2 linked regions of the Bdellovibrio bacteriovorus genome follow. The protein of the gene in region 1 interacts with the protein of each later gene in a pairwise test. Links are inferred from orthologs where the notes say so. Each region holds a gene or a part of one and is shown in the gene's direction. Other genes may lie near its edges.

Evidence for each region.
Region 2: the proteins of AZI86_RS08910 (region 1) and def interact in binary tests that used the Escherichia coli proteins (3 or more experiments, as listed by UniProt). The link is inferred for Bdellovibrio bacteriovorus from one-to-one orthologs.

Annotation. Positions count from the first base shown.
Region 1 is NZ_LUKE01000001.1:1,823,609-1,832,731, forward strand. What follows is about bases 3,762-6,725. They hold AZI86_RS08910 (aspartate-semialdehyde dehydrogenase), read left to right. Parts: upstream 3,762-4,721; coding sequence 4,722-5,729; downstream 5,730-6,725. Other genes in these bases: AZI86_RS08900 (diacylglycerol/polyprenol kinase family protein), read left to right, coding at 3,762-3,873; pssA (CDP-diacylglycerol--serine O-phosphatidyltransferase), read left to right, coding at 3,884-4,738; AZI86_RS08915 (CFI-box-CTERM domain-containing protein), read left to right, coding at 6,097-6,725. In the rest of the region: AZI86_RS08875 (sulfatase-like hydrolase/transferase), read right to left, coding at 1-200; AZI86_RS08880 (MotA/TolQ/ExbB proton channel family protein), read left to right, coding at 279-908; AZI86_RS08885 (ExbD/TolR family protein), read left to right, coding at 911-1,318; AZI86_RS19100 (immunoglobulin domain-containing protein), read right to left, coding at 1,349-2,437; AZI86_RS08895 (hypothetical protein), read left to right, coding at 2,567-3,064; more of AZI86_RS08900, read left to right, coding at 3,208-3,761; more of AZI86_RS08915, read left to right, coding at 6,726-7,446; AZI86_RS08920 (hypothetical protein), read left to right, coding at 7,443-8,507; AZI86_RS08925 (hypothetical protein), read right to left, coding at 8,586-8,846; AZI86_RS08930 (hypothetical protein), read left to right, coding at 9,001-9,123.
Region 2 is NZ_LUKE01000001.1:175,966-184,942, reverse strand. Bases 3,057-5,874 are described here. They hold def (peptide deformylase), read left to right. Parts: upstream 3,057-4,070; coding sequence 4,071-4,679; downstream 4,680-5,874. Other genes in these bases: rpe (ribulose-phosphate 3-epimerase), read left to right, coding at 5,628-5,874; fmt (methionyl-tRNA formyltransferase), read left to right, coding at 4,679-5,626; lptG (LPS export ABC transporter permease LptG), read left to right, coding at 3,057-4,042. Outside these bases: AZI86_RS00875 (thioredoxin family protein), read right to left, coding at 1-180; AZI86_RS00870 (biotin--[acetyl-CoA-carboxylase] ligase), read right to left, coding at 183-929; nadC (carboxylating nicotinate-nucleotide diphosphorylase), read right to left, coding at 929-1,753; AZI86_RS00860 (response regulator), read right to left, coding at 1,794-2,903; more of lptG, read left to right, coding at 2,963-3,056; more of rpe, read left to right, coding at 5,875-6,254; AZI86_RS00835 (hypothetical protein), read left to right, coding at 6,469-7,008; AZI86_RS00830 (hypothetical protein), read left to right, coding at 7,208-7,858; AZI86_RS00825 (hypothetical protein), read right to left, coding at 7,860-8,977. UniProt on the Escherichia coli protein: Removes the formyl group from the N-terminal Met of newly synthesized proteins. Requires at least a dipeptide for an efficient rate of reaction. N-terminal L-methionine is a prerequisite for activity but the enzyme has broad specificity at other positions.

The DNA of each region.
Region 1 (9,123 bases):
TAGGCATGAGTAAAGCGAACGGACTCGTTGCAAAACAATTGAAAACCAGACCTCTCTGCATCTTCTTGACGGCATGTGATATCCGTAAAGGTCAATTCGTCAACCGCGATAACGAGCACCGATGTCCTGTCAGAGGTTTTGCAGGAAATCTGGACTAAGCTCAGTGCTGTTAGAAGAAGAATCAAAATGATGTTCTGCATACCTTGACCGGGTGTAATGGTTCTATAGATAATGATGCAATAACTTTGCTCAGTCAAAGACCTTGGAGGAAAAGGCCCATGCTCACGGAAAAAATTTTTGCAGTCGCTCATCTTGCGGATCAAGTCATTCTTTGGATTCTTTTAGTTCTCAGCGTATTGAGCATCGGGATGATATTAGAGCGCTTTTTCGCGCTTAAAAGAATTTCAAATGAATCTAATCGTGTGCGTGGACGTATCAAATTAGCTTTGCAAAGTAACAGTCTTGAAGATGTCGAAGATCTGGCAAAAGATCATTCTTCGATTGAAGGACGGGCGGCAAGTTACGCGATGAAACACATGAGAGACGCTGGTAGCAAGGGTCTTGAGCAAGTCTTTAATACATTTGCACTGACGGAGCGCCCAGAACTTGAAAAGTTTTTGGGTTTCTTAGCGACGGTGGGATCAAATGCCCCTTACATCGGTCTTTTCGGAACCGTACTTGGTATCATGAAAGCGTTTAATGATTTGGCGACAGCTCCCGAAGCGGGTCAACAAACAGTGATGGCGGGTATTTCGATGGCCTTAGTGGCGACGGCCGCCGGTCTTTTCGTGGCGATCCCGGCGGTTGCGGCTTACAACTATTACAGCAAGCAAGTTCGTGGCATTTTCTTGAACATCGAATCGGTGAAAGAGTTGTGCGTTGCTTACGCTAAGAAAAAAGGTGTGTAATCATGGCTTTTAAGTCTTTGCATGACGACAACGACGCCATCGCGGACATTAACGTTGTTCCGCTGGTGGATATCATTCTGGTGGTTTTGATCATCTTCATGGTCACGGCCCCGATGTTTATGAAGCCGACCATCAATGTTAATTTACCGAAGGCCGCGAGCGGTGATCAGACGGCGCCAAGTAAATTGAATATTGCTTTAACGGCGGACGGTCGCATTAATCTAAATGGTACTTTTGTAAGTGAAGAAGATGTGCGCGCCAAAGCGACTGAAGAGGTCGCGAAAAATGCCGATGTCCAAGCCATCATCTCTGCGGATAAAGACGTTCCGCACGGAAAAGTCGTAGGACTGCTTGATGTGGTTAAAGGTGTTGGCGTTAAGAAATTCGCGATCAGTATTGATAAAAAATAGATTTTTAAAAACTCCGGTGTCTTGCCGGAGTTATCTTGAAGAGCCGCGTGGTGGTGGCGTGTAGGTCCATTTACACGTATTCTGTTTTAATAAAAGCTTTTTGTTACGACATTCAAAATTGACTTGGCCGGTGTATGTATAGCCGTTGCCGTCGGCATATTGATTATAAAAACCACTATCGGCGCCGCTTGGATTTGGTTGCGGCGTATGAATGCGCGGGATCGCAGTGCGACAGCTGATGAAAGTTGTTCCGCCATAACCGATGTTCGCGGACACATTAAACGTAGAAACACCGGCATATTTCGCCAATGAATAAAGATTATAAGTGTCATAACTTTGATGCAGCAAAAATTTTCCGCGAGGACCATCAAAGTATTCCGTAAAATATTTCGGCTCAAGAACATCGTAGGTGGCGTTGGTGAAAGTAAAATAACTGCCCGCCGCGCAACCCACTTGCGGCTCGACGATGTTGACGGCGGCTCTTTCACTGCGAACGGTGCGACCGGTGGCATCCGTAACTTCTACGGCATAAAAGCCTGCTTTTTTATAGCTATCAGCATTGTCAGAGATGAATTGGTACTGACCCAAGACGTGATCCATCGCGACGCCATCTTTGAACCACTGGTATTTTAACGGAGATTTCCCGCCTGCGGTTTGTACACTCAACTCAAAGCCTTGTCCTTCTTGTACGTTCACACTCGCTGGTGGAGTTGAAATACGCAGAAGGTCACTTCCTGTGCCTCCCGTTCCGCCACTCGTAGATCCTCCGCCCGTGCTACCTCCGGAACTTCCACCTGTGTTGCCGCCACCGCCGACAGAAATGCCTCCGCCACCGCCTGCGCTGGCATTAGAACCGTTGGTGGAAACACTGCCGCCGCCTCCGCCCGCAAACCCAGAGCTAGAGCCACTGCCGCTGCCTGAGCTCCAAAGGCTTGAATTGCCGTTATTAGATGTTGAGGAAGAAGATTTGGACTCTTCGGAAGTACAGTTTTTCGAGCTATCAGAGCAAGCTTGAGGAGCGGGCGCACAGTTTTGAAAGCTGAGAATGGTTAGTAACGCGATCAGAAGACCGGACATAAGTCGGAAATTTCGAATCTTTTTGAGAAAACGACGACTCATCAGTAAAGCTCCCCTTTGCGTTACTAGACTTTTATACGGCAGAAATGTGGAAAAACTTAACTGCGCAAGGCTACATTCTCAGAATGATACGGCTAAAGTCCTGTAACTGCTCTCCGATGAAGAAGCATAATGTTTAAGTTTCAAATTACAGAAAACAAAATGATCGCTATGACCGCTTTATTGGTGGTAGCAATGGCCTTCCCGACTTACCAAACGTTGGCGCAAAACGACGAGGTAAAAAAGGAAGAGGTTGCCGTGGTCACTTTGGATTCTGATCGCAAGCCGGCAAGCATTGCAAGCCCCGGTTTAAAGGATCATAAACCGCGTGCGCAATTTCAAACGGTGGATTTGAAGTGCACAAAAAAAATGTTCAGCCCCTTGAGCATCGCGGGTGGTTACGTTCAATTCCAAGGTAAGAATTGCCTGAATAATTTCAAAGAGGGTGATGTTGAGATCATCAATAAAAGTAACGGTTTTACCGCTTCGATCTTTTTGCGCGGCAGCGATAAATACCAAACCGATCTGATCCAGCTTCAACAAGGGGACAATGAAATTGCGATTCGCTATCGCGAAAGTTCTGGAAAGTCCGTTGAAGAGATCATCCGCATTCACGCGTCTTCGATTTAATCTTAAAATATCAACGTCTTAATGCAATTAGCCAGCTTGGTCTGTATTTAATTGATCTTAGTCACTTGAGCCTTTAAGTTACGTTCGCTGTGTTCTTTAGGGCACATGTGCGTTAAAAACTGGAACGTTTAAAAGAGCAAGCAATGTTGACCGAGGAATTTTTAAGACCCGTGGATTTGAAAAAACGCTCAGACATTCACTATGCGCGTAAGATTTGGCACATGTCTGCGGTCTTTACGATGTTTTTGGGTTACATCTTCATGCCGCCAGCTCTTTCCATGACCGTTCTTGTGGTGGCTTGGGTGCTTTTTGTTCCTTTTGATTTCTTGCGACATAAATACCCCGCTTTGAATGATTGGGCGATTCACGCGTTTAAGCCGATCATGCGCCAAAGCGAAATCAAAAAGCTTGCGGGCACGACCTACCTTCTGACGGGAGTTCTGATTGTTGACGTCATCTTTCCTCGTCCTGTCGTGGCTTTGACTTTGTTGTTCTTAGCCTTCGCGGATCCCATTGCTAGTTATTTTGGAATTTTGTATGGGAAGGATAAGATCTTTGGTCATAAATCCATGCAAGGATTTATGGCGGCCTTCTTTGTCTGCACCGGGTTGACCTTTTTATTTCTTTTGTATCACAACTATCTGATTGATCGCATCGTGATTGTCAGTCTGTTCGCCGGTCTTGTGGGGGCTTTTGCTGAATTGATTCCCATTGGCAAACTTGACGATAACTTAACGTTGCCATTGATGAGTGCCACGGGATTAACGATCCTATTTTATTTCTTTGGATTTTTCGCCGTAGTCGGATAGAGTTTGGCCCATGGCTGAACCAATTAATTTGGACAAATTAGACTCAGAAGATGTCAGAGCACAACGCCTGGCAATGTACATTTATATCCTTCCTAACTTGATGACGACGGGAAACTTGTTTTCCGGATTCTTTGCGGTCATTCAAGCTATCAACGGAAAATTCGATTGGGCTGCTTACGCGATTGTCGTGGCTGCTATCTTTGACCAGCTTGACGGTCGTTTGGCGCGTTTGACTCGTTCGACCAGTAAGTTCGGTGCGGAATACGATTCACTTTGCGACTTGGTCAGTTTCGGGATGGCTCCCGGAATCATGTTGTTCTTGTGGGCCTTGCAACCATTTGGTCGTTTGGGTTGGGTGGCGTGCTTTTTATTTGTCGCTTGCGGAGCCCTTCGTTTAGCGCGTTTTAACGTGCAAGCTAATGTCGTCGAAAAAAATTATTTCCAAGGTCTGCCGATTCCAATGGCGGCGGGAATCGTGGCGTCTTCCGTATTGGCATTCCAAGATTTAGAGTGGGACCCAACGGGAAATATCGGCTTGCTGATCATGGCGATTCTTTTAGCTTTCGTGATGGTTTCTAATTTCCGTTTCCGTAGCTTTAAGGATTTAGATCTTAAAGAGCGCTTACCGTTCCGTTACCTTATTCTTGGGGTTGCTTTACTGGTTATCGTAGCTTTGCGTCCGGAAGTGATGCTCTTTGTGGTATTTATGAGCTATGCCGTTTTGGGTGCGGTATTCGGTATCTTTAGACTTGGAAAAAATATTCGCAAGATCAAACCTAGCGTTTATGCTCCTGCGGCGGTTCACGAAAGCGATTTAGTCCTCGAAGAGGAAGAAGAAACACATCCCAATGAAAAGAAAACTTAAAGTCGGAGTCGTTGGTGCGACCGGCATGGTCGGTCAAACCTTCATGAATATCCTGGCAGAGCGCGATTTTCCAATTGCAGAATTGCGCCCCTTTGCTTCTGAAAATTCACTAGGAAAAAAGATTGAACTGCAGGGCACGGCGTGGCCGGTGCAAGTTCTTAAAGAAGGCTGCTTTGACGGCCTTGATCTTGTTTTCTTTTCGTCGGGCGACGACATCTCGGCGGAGTGGGCTCCTAAAGCTGTTAAGGCGGGCGCATTTGCCGTGGATAACTCTGCTGCTTTCCGTATGGATCCGAACACTGTTTTGATCGTTCCGGAAGTAAATGGGCATTTGATCAATAAAGATTCAAAACCCCAAGTGATTGCCAACCCGAATTGTTCGACCATTCAGTTGGTCGTTGCTTTGAAACCGCTTTTAGAAAAATTCGGCTTAGAGGAAGTGCGTGTCAGCACGTATCAAGCGGTGAGCGGTGCTGGTCAAGGTGGCCATGACGAATTGATCGAACAAACTTCGAATCATAAAAAAGATCACACACCTGCGACGTTTCCGCACACCATTCTTTTTAACTGCATCCCGCAAATTGGTTCATTCAATGATGACGGCTATTGCAGTGAAGAAGTCAAAATCATGAAAGAAACGCGCAAAATTTTAGAGCAAGAAAGTTTGAAAGTTTCGGCGTTCACCGTTCGTATTCCTGCATTAAACGCGCACAGTGAATCTGTGTGGGTGACTTTGAAAAAAGAGGCGACCCGCGAACAAGTTCTGGGGGCGCTTGAGTCTTTTGAGGGCATCGTTTTGCAAGACGAGCCTAAAAGAAGTGTCTATCCTTTAGCTCGCGACGTTTCTGGGAAAGATCCGGTTTATGTGGGGCGAGTGCATCGGGATATGGAGAATCCTAAGATGTGGCTCATGTGGGTTGTTTCTGACAATATCCGCAAAGGGGCTGCTTTGAACGGAATCCAGATTGCTGAGAAGATTTTCTTTTCTTAATTCGTTTGGGGTTTGAGGCTTCGAGCGACGGATGTCTTGTTTTAGGGGTTATGGCTTTCCGCCATTCCGGGGACACGGCATCCGGCCTCTGTTGCCGCCGCCCGTTCGGGCGGTTCGCGCCGTCGTGGCGCCGGCAAAGGTCCCCTTCATGACGAAAATCCATAACCCCTAAAACAAGACATCTTTGCTGAACTCCTAAATCAATCACTTCGAATAAATTCAAATTTCTTTTATTGGGTCCTTTCTTGGGGCTTTGTGGAGTTGTTTTCCATAAAGGCGTTTCTTGTTGGGTTAAATCGACGCGGGGGCTCTGGGATTTTTTGACAATGGGTCTGGGGCGTGGTTCGATTTGTTTATGGGTTTACAGTTGCTTCGGAAAATTTTATTTGTTTCGGCCTTGGTGGTGGCGCCTTCGGCGTTTGCGGCTTTGACCTTGGGGACTATTAGTGGGGTTTCTAGTCAGGATTTGACGGATCTTACTAAGCCGATCATTTACGGTGGATTTACCGGGGGTTGTACTACCGATGGTAGTAATAACACTACTACTTGCGACAGTTGCGCCGTTGCGCCTACGACCGATATGACGGTTTGTAACCAGACGAATGCTTATGACAATTTGATTGTGACATTCACGCTGACCACGACAACTGCGGGATTTGCTTACACGGACGCGAGAGTCGTGGTGGGCAGTGGCACTCCAAAAACGGGGTTCACCAATCCTCCGCAGTATGATGCGGCTTCCGGAACCCTGACGCTTTTTATGACTTGGTCGGAAATCTGTGGTCTGTTTTCCGGAGGGACTGGGGCTACGACTTGTACGAATAATATTTCTGGAGAGATGGTGATCTCTCTTAAAAATAGCACTAGTGAAGAATCCATCACGGTCCTTGTTCGTACACGAGTTGAGGCGGCAGGCCCTAAAGATTATGAAGATTGCAATGACACTTCTGTTGCTTTAAGTGCCAACTGGGGTGTTTGCCATTTTGAAGCTTTCCGTGGTGACGGAAAAATTTATGCAAAGAACTTGGTTTATACTCCAACATATCCAACGAATGCCATTGTTGCTGGCGTTCCTTATGACGGCGTGGTTTTCTTTTATGAAGAAGACGACACGGGTTCTGGAAATCAAACAGCGCTTTTAGCGAAAGTGTCCAGCCGATCTAAGTCGCACTCTATCTTGGCCAACACCAGCAGCTCGAAGCTTTCTGATAACCGCGTAACCGGGTTAAAAAATGACGTCGAATATTGCATGCTGATGGGAAATCGCGATAAGTCGGGAATTATTTCGGGATTTACTCCACGACCTAGCACGGGACAGACAACCATTGATCAACTTTGTCAGATGCCTTCTTTAGTTGTGGGTTTGTTAGATGATAAAAAATGTTTTATCGCGACGGCGGCTTTTGGTTCGCCCATGGCTCCCGAAGTGGAAAGCTTCCGTGAATTCCGCAACCATTTTCTTTTGACCAATCCTATCGGTAAAGCTTTTGTTCGCGCCTACTATAAACACAGTCCTTACTTTGCCAACCTGATTGCGGAAAGTGAGATCGCGAAAGCTGTCGTGCGCGCCGCTCTGTGGCCGCTCTTGGTATTTGCACGTGTTTCTTTAGTATTTGGATTTTGGATGACTTTATTTTTCACGGCGGTTTCGGGTTTGGGTATTTACGAAGTCTACCGACGCTTCTTTGTAAATCGTCGTTTCCGAGGTGAGCTGTGAAAATTATTTTTCTTCTGCTTATAGCTCAGCTCGGTTTTGCGTCTTGGGTTTATGCTCAAGAAGGGGCACCGCAAGAAGCACCTTATGTCCAAGATGAAAACGAATTTGACGTTTTTTCTAACGAAGGGGCCATGAGCGAAGAGGCCGATGCCGCAGGAATTGAAAATGAAATTTCAAAGCCCGGGGAAGCTAAAGACGTCATCAACCTTAATGAAGCTTCCGATAAAAAAATCGAAGATGAATTGATTTTAGAAGAAGACAACAAAGTCGCGATTCCCCAAGAGGCCGCGCCTTATCAAGAGCCCGTTGTTGAAGAAGTTAAGCCGGCGCAAAAAATTCGTCGTTCTGGAAAAACGACGAGATCGGCGAAAGGTGGAGTGGAATACATCCACCACCCCCAAGCCGAAAAAGGTTTGGTTTTAATCACTAAAGAAGGCGCTTACATTTATAAAACCGAAGAATCGAATAGCTATAAACACTCGGGCGCTTTCCGTTTTGGAACTATGGATGCTCCTCAGATCACGGCGGCCGATGGCACCACCACGTTTGCACAAATGTATTCTGGAAGTCAGCTGCCGGTGATCAGTTTTGATTTTGATTGGCAGCCGTTTCAAGGTTTTGGCAAGTTGGGAATGCAAACGGGCTTTAGCTTGATGTTTGCTTCCGGCAATGGTCGCTTTGCCAATGATGGTCAGCAAGCCGAAGAAAAATACACCTTCATCGCGGTGCCTTTGAATTTGGGTTTGACCTATCGTTTGGAGATCTGGGATCGCCAATGGTTGGCGCCTTATATTTCAGGTGGGGGAACTTATATCGGTGTCATGGAAATGCGTGACGACGGAAAATCTCCAAATATCGTGGGGACCCCAGGGGCTTATGGCGGTGGCGGTTTGATGTTTAACGTGTCGGCGGTCAGTCGCGAAACTCGATACACGCTGCGCACGGAATATGGAATTCAGAATCTGTGGGTGTCGGCGGATTTTAAATATCTAAAAACGTTCAGTGAAGATCTGGATTTTTCGTCAGCAATTGTGGGTGGCGGATTGGTCTTGGATTACTAAATATTCCTTTTAAATTTTAAAATAAAAAAAGCCCGAGTTTCCTCGGGCTTTTAATTTTTCGAATCTGAAAATTCAAAACTATTTTTTATCGCAAGCTGCAGAATAGATCACGCGACCAAATTGGTAAGCGTCATAGACTTTACAAACTTTGCCTTCGTCAGCGCAGTTGAAACGCTCGTAAGGTTTGCCTTCTTGAGTTTGCGCCATAACTTTAGTTCCTTCGCACCAGCTCAAGAAATCAATTTGCATGTCATCGCGGAAAGCGGTTGTAAAACCATCAGAAGCCAAAGCAGGGGCAGCAGTCATAACTAGCGCGATTGCAGCGATCAAAGATTTCATATTTTATCTCCTTAGTTGTCTTTTCATCTTAAACGGATGGGAGTGTTTACGACGCCGCGCATTCAAGGTCAAGAAACCGTGAAAAACGAACATGGTAAAGCCTTTGACAGGCCCCGAGGCTGTTTTAAACTCTTTACATAGAAAAGGGGAAAATATGGGGTTCTTAGGAGCGTTCGTCCTATTAGGCAGCTTAGGATTTTCAACACGGGCTGCTCTTCCGCCCCAGTTTTCTGAATGTCTTTACGGTGACAGCAGTAACGCTTCGGTGAGCGACCTC
Region 2 (8,977 bases), 1.6 Mb from region 1 along the record:
CTGAATCAAACGATCCTCGATCGCTTGCACGTAAGGACAGTGATTGCAGATAAACATCACGACCACAGGCGTGTTTGCCGGGAAGTCTTTGAGGGAATATGTTTTCCCATCGGTGGCTGGCAGTTTGAATTCCGGAATGCTTTTTCCTAAATCCGGAAAGGGCGTAAAGGTCAGGGCCATGATTAAAGCTCCATCCAGTTTATTTTTTTATCATCTATCCACAGGCTGCCATCGGATTCCATCTTGGTGTACGGCGTCTTTAAAAGGGGATGATTGTTTAAAGCTTGCATCAGTGACAGGCGGTCTGTGGTACTTAAAGGATTTTCACAATGAGAAACCGCATCGGTTAATTCAAAAAGCAAACGGTCTAAAAAGCCCATATAGTCTTGACCTAAAAGGGGCGCGCCAGGAGGCAAAGACATTAAAAGGCTTGTCGAAGTGTTCACAGACTCGGGTGCTGAGATGATGTTCATGCCGATGCCGATCACAAGTCTTACATCATCACCTTGCATGACGGTTTCAAGTAAAATGCCGGCAATTTTTTTATTGCCGACATAAATGTCATTCGGAGCTTTTAGATTCCAATCTAAAAAAGGCCAAGTACTGCTGCAGGCGCGATACAAAGCTAAACCCACCAAGCACGATGTCGTGGGTTGCGGTTTCACGTTTAATAAAAAAGACCAAGAGCTTAATAGAGAGCTGCCCGCTTTGGCCGTCCACTTGTTTTTACCGCGACCGCGGCCGGTGGTTTGGTGGTCGGTGACGTAAAGGCATAAAGCTTCTTCCATCAGGTTTTCATTGAAAGCTTCATCTTTAGCCGCGGAGTTCGTGCTTTCTTGTTCTGTGCGATAATGAACGTACAGATGGTTGTTCTCCGCCCATTGGGCGGTCAGGTTTCCGATGCGAACGTCAGCAACGGGATTGTCCATTATTCCTCCCAATGAAAGACGAGACTCACGTCAGCACAAGGGGCGGAATGAGTTAAGGCGCCAACAGAAATAAAATTCACGCCGATTTCAGCCACCGAACGCACGCGCTCTAAATTCATATTACCGCTGGCCTCGGTTTCGATAGTTGCAGGTATCAAAGCCACGGCCTGTTTTAAAATGTCGTTATTCATATTATCAAGCAAGATGCGGTTCACCTTCAGGCTCACAGCTTCTTTGACTTGCTCAAGGGTGCTAGCTTCGACTTCAACACTGAGCTGACTGTGCTCGCGCACGCGTTCGACCGCCTTCGTGATACCACCCATCACAGAAATGTGATTGTCCTTGATCAAGATGGCCGTGCTTAAGTTCATACGGTGATTCACACCACCGCCATGGACCACGGCCTTTTTTTCTAAGTCACGGAAAGCGGGGGTTGTTTTGCGAGTGTCTAAGATTTTAGTTTTAGTGCCTTCAACCTGTTTCACGAAGCGGCGAGTGAAGGTGGCGATCCCGGAAAGATGGCCTAAGAAATTTAAAGCCACGCGTTCCGCCTTTAGGACTTGGACCAAATCCCCTTCGATCGTGCAGATGATTTGATTTTTTAAAATCTCGTCACCTTCTTCAAAATGCCATTTCACGCGTGCATTGGGCTCGAGGGCCTGCATGGATTGTTCAAACGCCATCGTGCCGGACAGAACGATGTCTTCTTTCGCTTTTAGACGGGCACGTCCTTGGCGAGGTCGTAAAGCCAAAGACTCCGTGGTGACATCGCCTTGAGGCATGTCTTCCTTAATGGCAGCGCGAATCAATTCTTGTAAATTCATCGATGGGACCTCTCAAAACGAGTAGGTCCTAAAGGGCCTACTAAATATTCTTTTCAGTTTCTTTGAGGAGCTTATTGAGTTCGGCACGAACGATGCGTTCGGCGATTTCTGGAAGGACTTTCCAACAAATGGACTCGATCACTTCGCGAGCTTCCTCACGAATAATCTTTTCCATCATTTGTGGATCTAAGTCACCCTTGGATTGCGCTTTACCCTGAGCATTAGGCGCAGAAGTGGCGGGGCCTGCCGGCGCTTTGGCTGCAGCAGATCCTCTTTGCAGAGTCTCCATCATTTGTTCTTTGACGGATTTTTCAACTTTGCTAACAAAAGAATCGACATTCGGTGTTGAAGTGCCACCTTTTGCTGCGTGCGGAGCCGGTTTTGCGGCCGGAAGCTTGGGCGTCGTTTTTTTATCAAAGCTGATCTCTTCAAACTCACCATCCATTTCGATATGAGCGTTGTTAAGATCATCATCTTGCGGAATTACAAATTTCGAGGCGAAATCGTTTTCGGCTTCAGGAATTTGAATTTTAAACTTAGTTAAATCTTGGTGTGCCCAGCCACCTTCTTCGGCCTCATCTTGAGATCGAGGATTCGTCAGTGGCACCGCTGAAAATTCTTCTCCGGGAACCGAAAAGGCATCAGCATCTTCCACTTCCGGAATCGCAAAAACATCCGAATTTGAGAGGCGATCTTCAGCAGGAGCATTTGCTTCGGCCGGAGTTTCTTCGAACTCGGGCATTTCCGGGAAACTTAAAAATGAACTGACCGGATTGGCTTTAGTTTTCACGACCAAATCATTTACGATAGAGCGCAAATGTTCTGCGTCAAAAGGTTTTTCTAAACGGCGATCTGCTTTGCAAGTGGTCGCTTTTTCTTCGTCGATTTCCATGAAACCGCTCCACATCAAAACCACAGGAATTTGAGCTGTCGCAGGATCCATTTTGATATCGGCGCAGACTTCATAGCCCGAACGCTTCGTCAAAAGAACATCGGCAAAAATAATATCAGGATTGAAGGTCTTTGTGACAGCCAACACATCAAGTCCCACGGGCACGGATTTAACTTCGACAGCGAAGTCAGACAATGCCAGTTGCATTACTTTTTTGATTGTGGAACTCTCATCTGCAAGCAAGACGCGTAAAGCCATACTTAAAAGTAAAATCGGAAAGGCTGAATGAGTCAAGCGTGATCTGGGAGTAGGCAGCTGTGAACCGCATCGATCGATATACAACCTGGCTTTTTTGGGGCTACTTTTTGGGGGCCATGGCCGTCTTTTTGACGCTGTTTTCTGCCGTCGACGCGATGTCCACCCTGACCGAATACAAGGGCGTAGCGCCCTCGGCCCTCGTGAAATACTATCTTTTTTATTTCCCTGAAATCATCCGCCAGCTTCTGCCGGTCGCCTGTTTATTGGGCACGATCTTAACGCTTTCAAGTTTGAATAAAGCAAATGAACTCGTTGCGTTATTTGCCGCGGGGATGAGTCTTTTTCGCGTGGCTTTACCCATGCTGATCTGGGTGACGCTGATTTCGGCCGTGGGTTACGTGTCTTCCGACCGCATCATTCCGAAAACGATCAAAGAAAAGAACTATATTTTATATTACGACTTAAAAAAAGAGCCGCATCGTTTTTCCACAATTAAAACGGACAAGATCTGGTATCGCTCAAAAAATTCTTTATTCAATATTCAAACCTTGAATGCGCAAGGGAACAAGGCCCAAGGTTTGACGATGTATTTCTTTAACGAGGACTGGGACTTGGTGCAAATGATCACGGCTCGTGAAGTCAGCATCCAAGGGGCGCAATGGGCCCTAGAAAAAGGCACCGTCACGGTCTTTACTAAAGAATCAAGCTTTCCTTTGACCAGTCACTTTAAAACTAAAAACATCGTGATGGCCGAAGACTCAAAAGACTTGCAAAGTGCCGGGCAAACCGCCGACATGATGTCACAAAAAGAACTGAAACATTTTATCGAAAAAAACCGCCAGGCGGGTCTTGATACCTTGGCTTATGAGGTCGACTATCAGTCGAAATTTGGCTTTGCTTTTGCGGGTATCGTGATGTGTTTATTGGGTATTCCTTTCAGTGTTGGCCGGGCGCGTTCCGGCGGAACTATGCTGAACGTGGGGATTTGTTTAGCCCTGGTTTTTGCTTATTACGTATTTTATTCGTCAGGGATTACCCTGGGGCAGCACGGAACAATACCGCCGGTCGTAGCCGCTTGGGCTCCGAATATAATCATGGCCACTTTAGGCTTGGTTCTTCTCAAAAGGCTGAAACGCTGATATAATGGGGGCCTCTCGGAGGTCCCTCATGATCAAGAAAATCCTCACATTCCCAGACCCGAAATTGCGGGAAGTTTCAACTCCCGTGAAAGAGTTTGCCCCAGAGCTTAAACAGCTGTCCGAGGACATGATTGAAACCATGTACGATGCGAACGGCATTGGCTTGGCGGCTCCGCAAATTGGTGAATTAAAACGCATGATCGTGATCGACACTCGTCCTAAAGATGAAGGGGGACGCCGTTACAAGTATGACGAAATGTCGGATCTTGAAAAGGCCGTTCCGCAGCCACTGATCTTGATTAATCCTGAAATCGTTAAAGGGGAAGGCAAAACAACTTTTGATGAAGGTTGCTTGTCGATCCCGGGTTATTACGAAACCGTCGAGCGTTTTAATTACATCGAAATGAAAGCTTTTGATATTAACGGCAAAGAGTTCATCGTAAAAACCGACGGTCTGCTGGCGATTTGTATGCAGCATGAACTGGATCACTTAGAAGGCACTTTATTTGTCGATCATTTAAGCTTTGTGAAATCGAACAAAATTAAAAATCAGATCAAAAAATACGGCTATCCTGTGAAGGAAGAAAAAGAAGCTGAAAAAGAAAAACAAAAAGAATTAGCCAAGGACAAACGCTAGTGAGCAAGGTGCGCGTGTGTTTCCTAGGGACGCCAGAATTTGCCGTCACGTCCCTGAAAGCGCTGCTTGATGATGAGCACTTTGAAGTTGTCGGCGTTGTTTCTCAACCAGATCGTCCGGCGGGTCGTAAGCTTCAGCTGACCCCAAGCCCGGTAAAAACCTTAGCTCTTGAACACGGTCTTCGTGTGGTGACCCCTGAATCTTTAAAAAAAGATCCGGCCGCGGTTGCGGAAATTCGCTCTTGGGGAGCGGAAGTCGGAATCGTTGTGGCTTTTGGTCAAATCCTGACCGAAGACTTTATGAGCTCGTTCCGTTTTGGTTGCGTGAATGTGCATGGTTCTATTTTACCGCGCTGGCGGGGGGCCGCGCCCATTCAGCGTGCGATTGAAGCCTTGGATGCAGAATCCGGCGTGACCTTACAGCGCATGGTTAAAAAATTAGATGCCGGGGATATCATCGGCATTCGGAAAGTTAAGATTCGCCCAGATATGGACGCCATGCAATTGCATGATGAATTGGCGGTTTTAGGTGCCGATCTTTTACGGGTTGAATTGATGGACTATGTGCGCGGCAATATCGGACCGATTCCTCAAGATGAATCCCAAGTTACGATTGCGCCAAAAATTGATAAGGCAGAATGTTTTATTGATTTTAAAACTTCGGCGTGTGCGGTCGATGGAAAAATGCGCGGTTTTGTTTATGGGCCGGGCGTTTACACTTTGCTTCAAGGTAAAAAATTGAAGTTGCATAAAGCGGTGCCCCTAGATCAGTCTTCTAAATCAGAACCCGGCACTATCACGGCGATCGCGGACGATCATATCGTGGTGGCGTGTGGGGAAGGCTCATTAAAACTTTTGGAAGTGCAGCCCGAATCGCGCACCCGCATGAAGGTTCAAGATTTTCTTAAAGGTCATGATCTTAAAGTAGGAGACAAACTTGGCATCTAAAATGGTTGCGCCTTCAATTTTATCCGCGGACTTTGCAAATCTAGAAAAAGAAATTCACGCGGTATCACAAGCAGGGGCGGACTGGATTCATGTGGATGTTATGGACGGACGTTTTGTTCCGAATATCACAATCGGTATCCCGGTGGTGAAGTCGTTAAAAAAAGTTTCTCCGATCCCTTTAGATGTTCATTTGATGATTGAAGAACCTGAACGCTACATCGAAGACTTCATCAAAGCGGGCAGTGATTATTTGACCATTCACGTCGAATCGACAAAAGATCCCGCGGCGGTGCTTAAACGCATCCGTGAGTTGGGGGCGAAAGCCGGCATCACTTTGCGTCCGGGAACTTCTCTGGACACGGTTCTGCCGTTGCTCCCTTTAAGCGATTTAGTGCTTGTTATGACCGTAGAGCCTGGCTTTGGCGGTCAATCCTTTATGGCCGATCAGATTGCCAAGATCTCGCGTTTACGCCAGGAAATCAGCTCTAAGAAACTGTCTTGCCTGATTGAAGTCGATGGCGGTATCAACGCCGAAACTGCGAAGCTATGTCACGAAGCCGATGTTTTTGTGGCGGGAAGTTTCGTATTTGGTCGCGACTATAAAACCGCGATAGCGGCTTTACGTTAATTACTGCGCTTTGCACGACATCTAACATTTTGGCCCCTTTGTCATTTGACCCGAGCTTGAGCATTATGGCCAAAGACGGCAATGCTTATCCTGCGTAACATAAAAACTCATTGGTTCGATTTGGCGAAAAAGTTTTTGCTGGTCGTGATTTGATTGACCCTTTTTGCGAGTCGGCTCAAACTTTGATTGTTCGATATTTAACAAGGAGAGTTTGATGAAAAAGCTATTCGCGGTGTGCGCGTTGATTTTAGGATTTGGAAGTGCGGCGAATGCCGGTCTTTTGCTTGAGCCTTACTTGGGTTACGAGATGGGGACTTTTAAAGACAATGCTGACGGTAAAATGAATGGGACACTTTTGGGAGCACGCGTAGCGTGGACGGCACCTGTCATGTTTTGGGCGGGGTTAGATTACGCGACGACGGTGAGTGCTAATTTTGATTCTGACACGGCCAATGTTTCTGATTCGGACGCGAAACGCAACACTTTATGGGCCGTGGTGGGAGTGGACTTTCCGATCTTGCTTAGAGGTTGGTTGGGGTATGGATTGATGAATGAAATCAAATTTGACGACTACAACAATAAAATCAAAGGTAAAAGCACAAAGCTGGGCTTAAGCTTCACGGGTCTTCCATTCATTTGTTTGAACTTTGAATACTTGATGGAAACTTTTGACGAACAAAGCTCAGGCTCTTTAAGCCCGGACGCGAAAAACAACGCGTACGTGCTATCAGTCTCTTTACCTTGGGAATTCTAAGGTACCAGCTTCTTTTAGTAAAAATTCGGTACATAAAAAGCCACGAAGTTAATTTCGTGGCTTTTGTTTTTTGGGAATACAGTTCCAAGTTGGAACTGTGCTGCTGCTTCATAAGGTCTAGGTTCGGATCTTTGTTTTGTGTGTGAAAGACTTCCTTGATAAACCCAATCTCAACCCTTTTTGGGAAAGGAAGTACCTTATGAAACTTATTGCGGTTATCTTGGTTTTCTTCACCACTCTTTCGGTCTTTGCCGACGACAAAGTAAAAGTCAATTTCAACTCTGAAGAGCTGACAAAAGTTATTGAAAACTACGCCAAAGCCACCGGGCAAAAATTCATCATTGATCCCGGCGTGCGCGGTAAAATCACGATCTTAAATCAAGAGCCGATTACCAAAGAAGAATTTTTCAGTCAGTTGTCTAATGGCCTGGCTTTAAATGGCTTTGCCATCAGCAAGCAAGAAGACGTGATGGTGGTGCAAAGCGCCCGCAACGTGCAAAGAAATATGTTAGAAGTTTCGACGAAAAGACCTTCGATGAAACCACAGCGTATGTATACGTGGGTTTACACTCCTAAAAATGTTTCTGTGTTGCAGTTAAACCGCGATCTTAGAATTTTGCCATCCAGAGATGGTGAAATGAATGTCGTTGCTATCAACAATCAACTGATCATCACGGACTGGGTCAGCAACATCAATCGTGTGGCGGACGTTTTAGAGCAAATTGATATTCCTGAAAATCCGGTGCTATCAAAGCTTGCTAAAAAAGGAGCTGAAGGACGTCTTCGCCCAAGACCCCCGCATGAAGGTGGGCCAGAAAAAGTGGCGCCTCCGACACCTCCGCAAGAATAATTTAATTTAGGCAACAACGATAGGCGCGGGTCGCACTCGCCGCGCCTTCGCCCATCGATTCGCAATTTGCAGACCCCATCGTCGCCACGGAAACTGTCCCTCCGGTCAGATGATAAACATTGCTGGCCCATTCTTCATTCCCTGTCATGCCGGTGGCCGACCCACTTTTGCACGCGCGATACCATTGTTCATTTGAACAAAGCGAGGCCGGGCCTCGAGTGCTTGTCACTGAATAACAAGAATTTTTAGCATCTAAAAAACTCGCCGCTGTTCGTTCATTGGTACTGATGCAATAACTTGTAGGCAGTCCCGCGGCACCGATCAAAGTAAAGCCCGCAGGGCAGGTGTTGGGACCGCCCGTCATATACGTGGTCCATCCGGACGCGGCACATAGATAGAGGCGATCATTGGTGGGATCAGACTTGATTCGACCATATTCGGCGGCACTATCACAATCCGTCGCGGCCGGGGCTGAAGAAACCGTTGCCATTTGTAAATAGCCCGCAACTTGCAATGTGCTTTCAGGGGTTGTTGTCCCGATGCCGACTTTGCCCTCGGCGGTAATTCGCAGTCGTTCTTCGGCGGTGGCGGTGCCCGGCGGTGTGGTCCAAAACCCTAACCGAGAAGCCTTGGCGGTGGGGGTCCAATTTTCAGTGGCGACCATCGAGAGCCCGGGAGAGTTTGTGTTGGTCGACCATCCTGTGCCGTCATAAGCGTAGCCAAAGATATTGAAAATAGTTTTTCCTGAAGTAATCGCCGTCGGGGCGGCCTTTGTTCCCATCGAGCGATAGGCCACTAAGTGCGCAGCTTGCGTGTCTGAAAAAGATCGTATCGCTAAACGTCCGCCAAAGCCCGTGCCTTCGCCATCCACGATCAACCCGGCGCGATCGGGCTGAGTGGTGGTATCGGGAATGGTGCTTGCCACGTGCAGGGTGGTCGCCGGATTTTCAGTGCCAATACCCACGAAGCCTGAAGTAAGCACGGTCATTTTTTTTGTACCTTGAGTTTGTAACGACACGGAGTGTGCGGATAAGGATCCGATACTCATCTCACCGGTGAGGGTATTTCCTCCGTCTAAAACCGCTCCTCCAGAAGCGATGCCATAAGTGGCGATGGCAC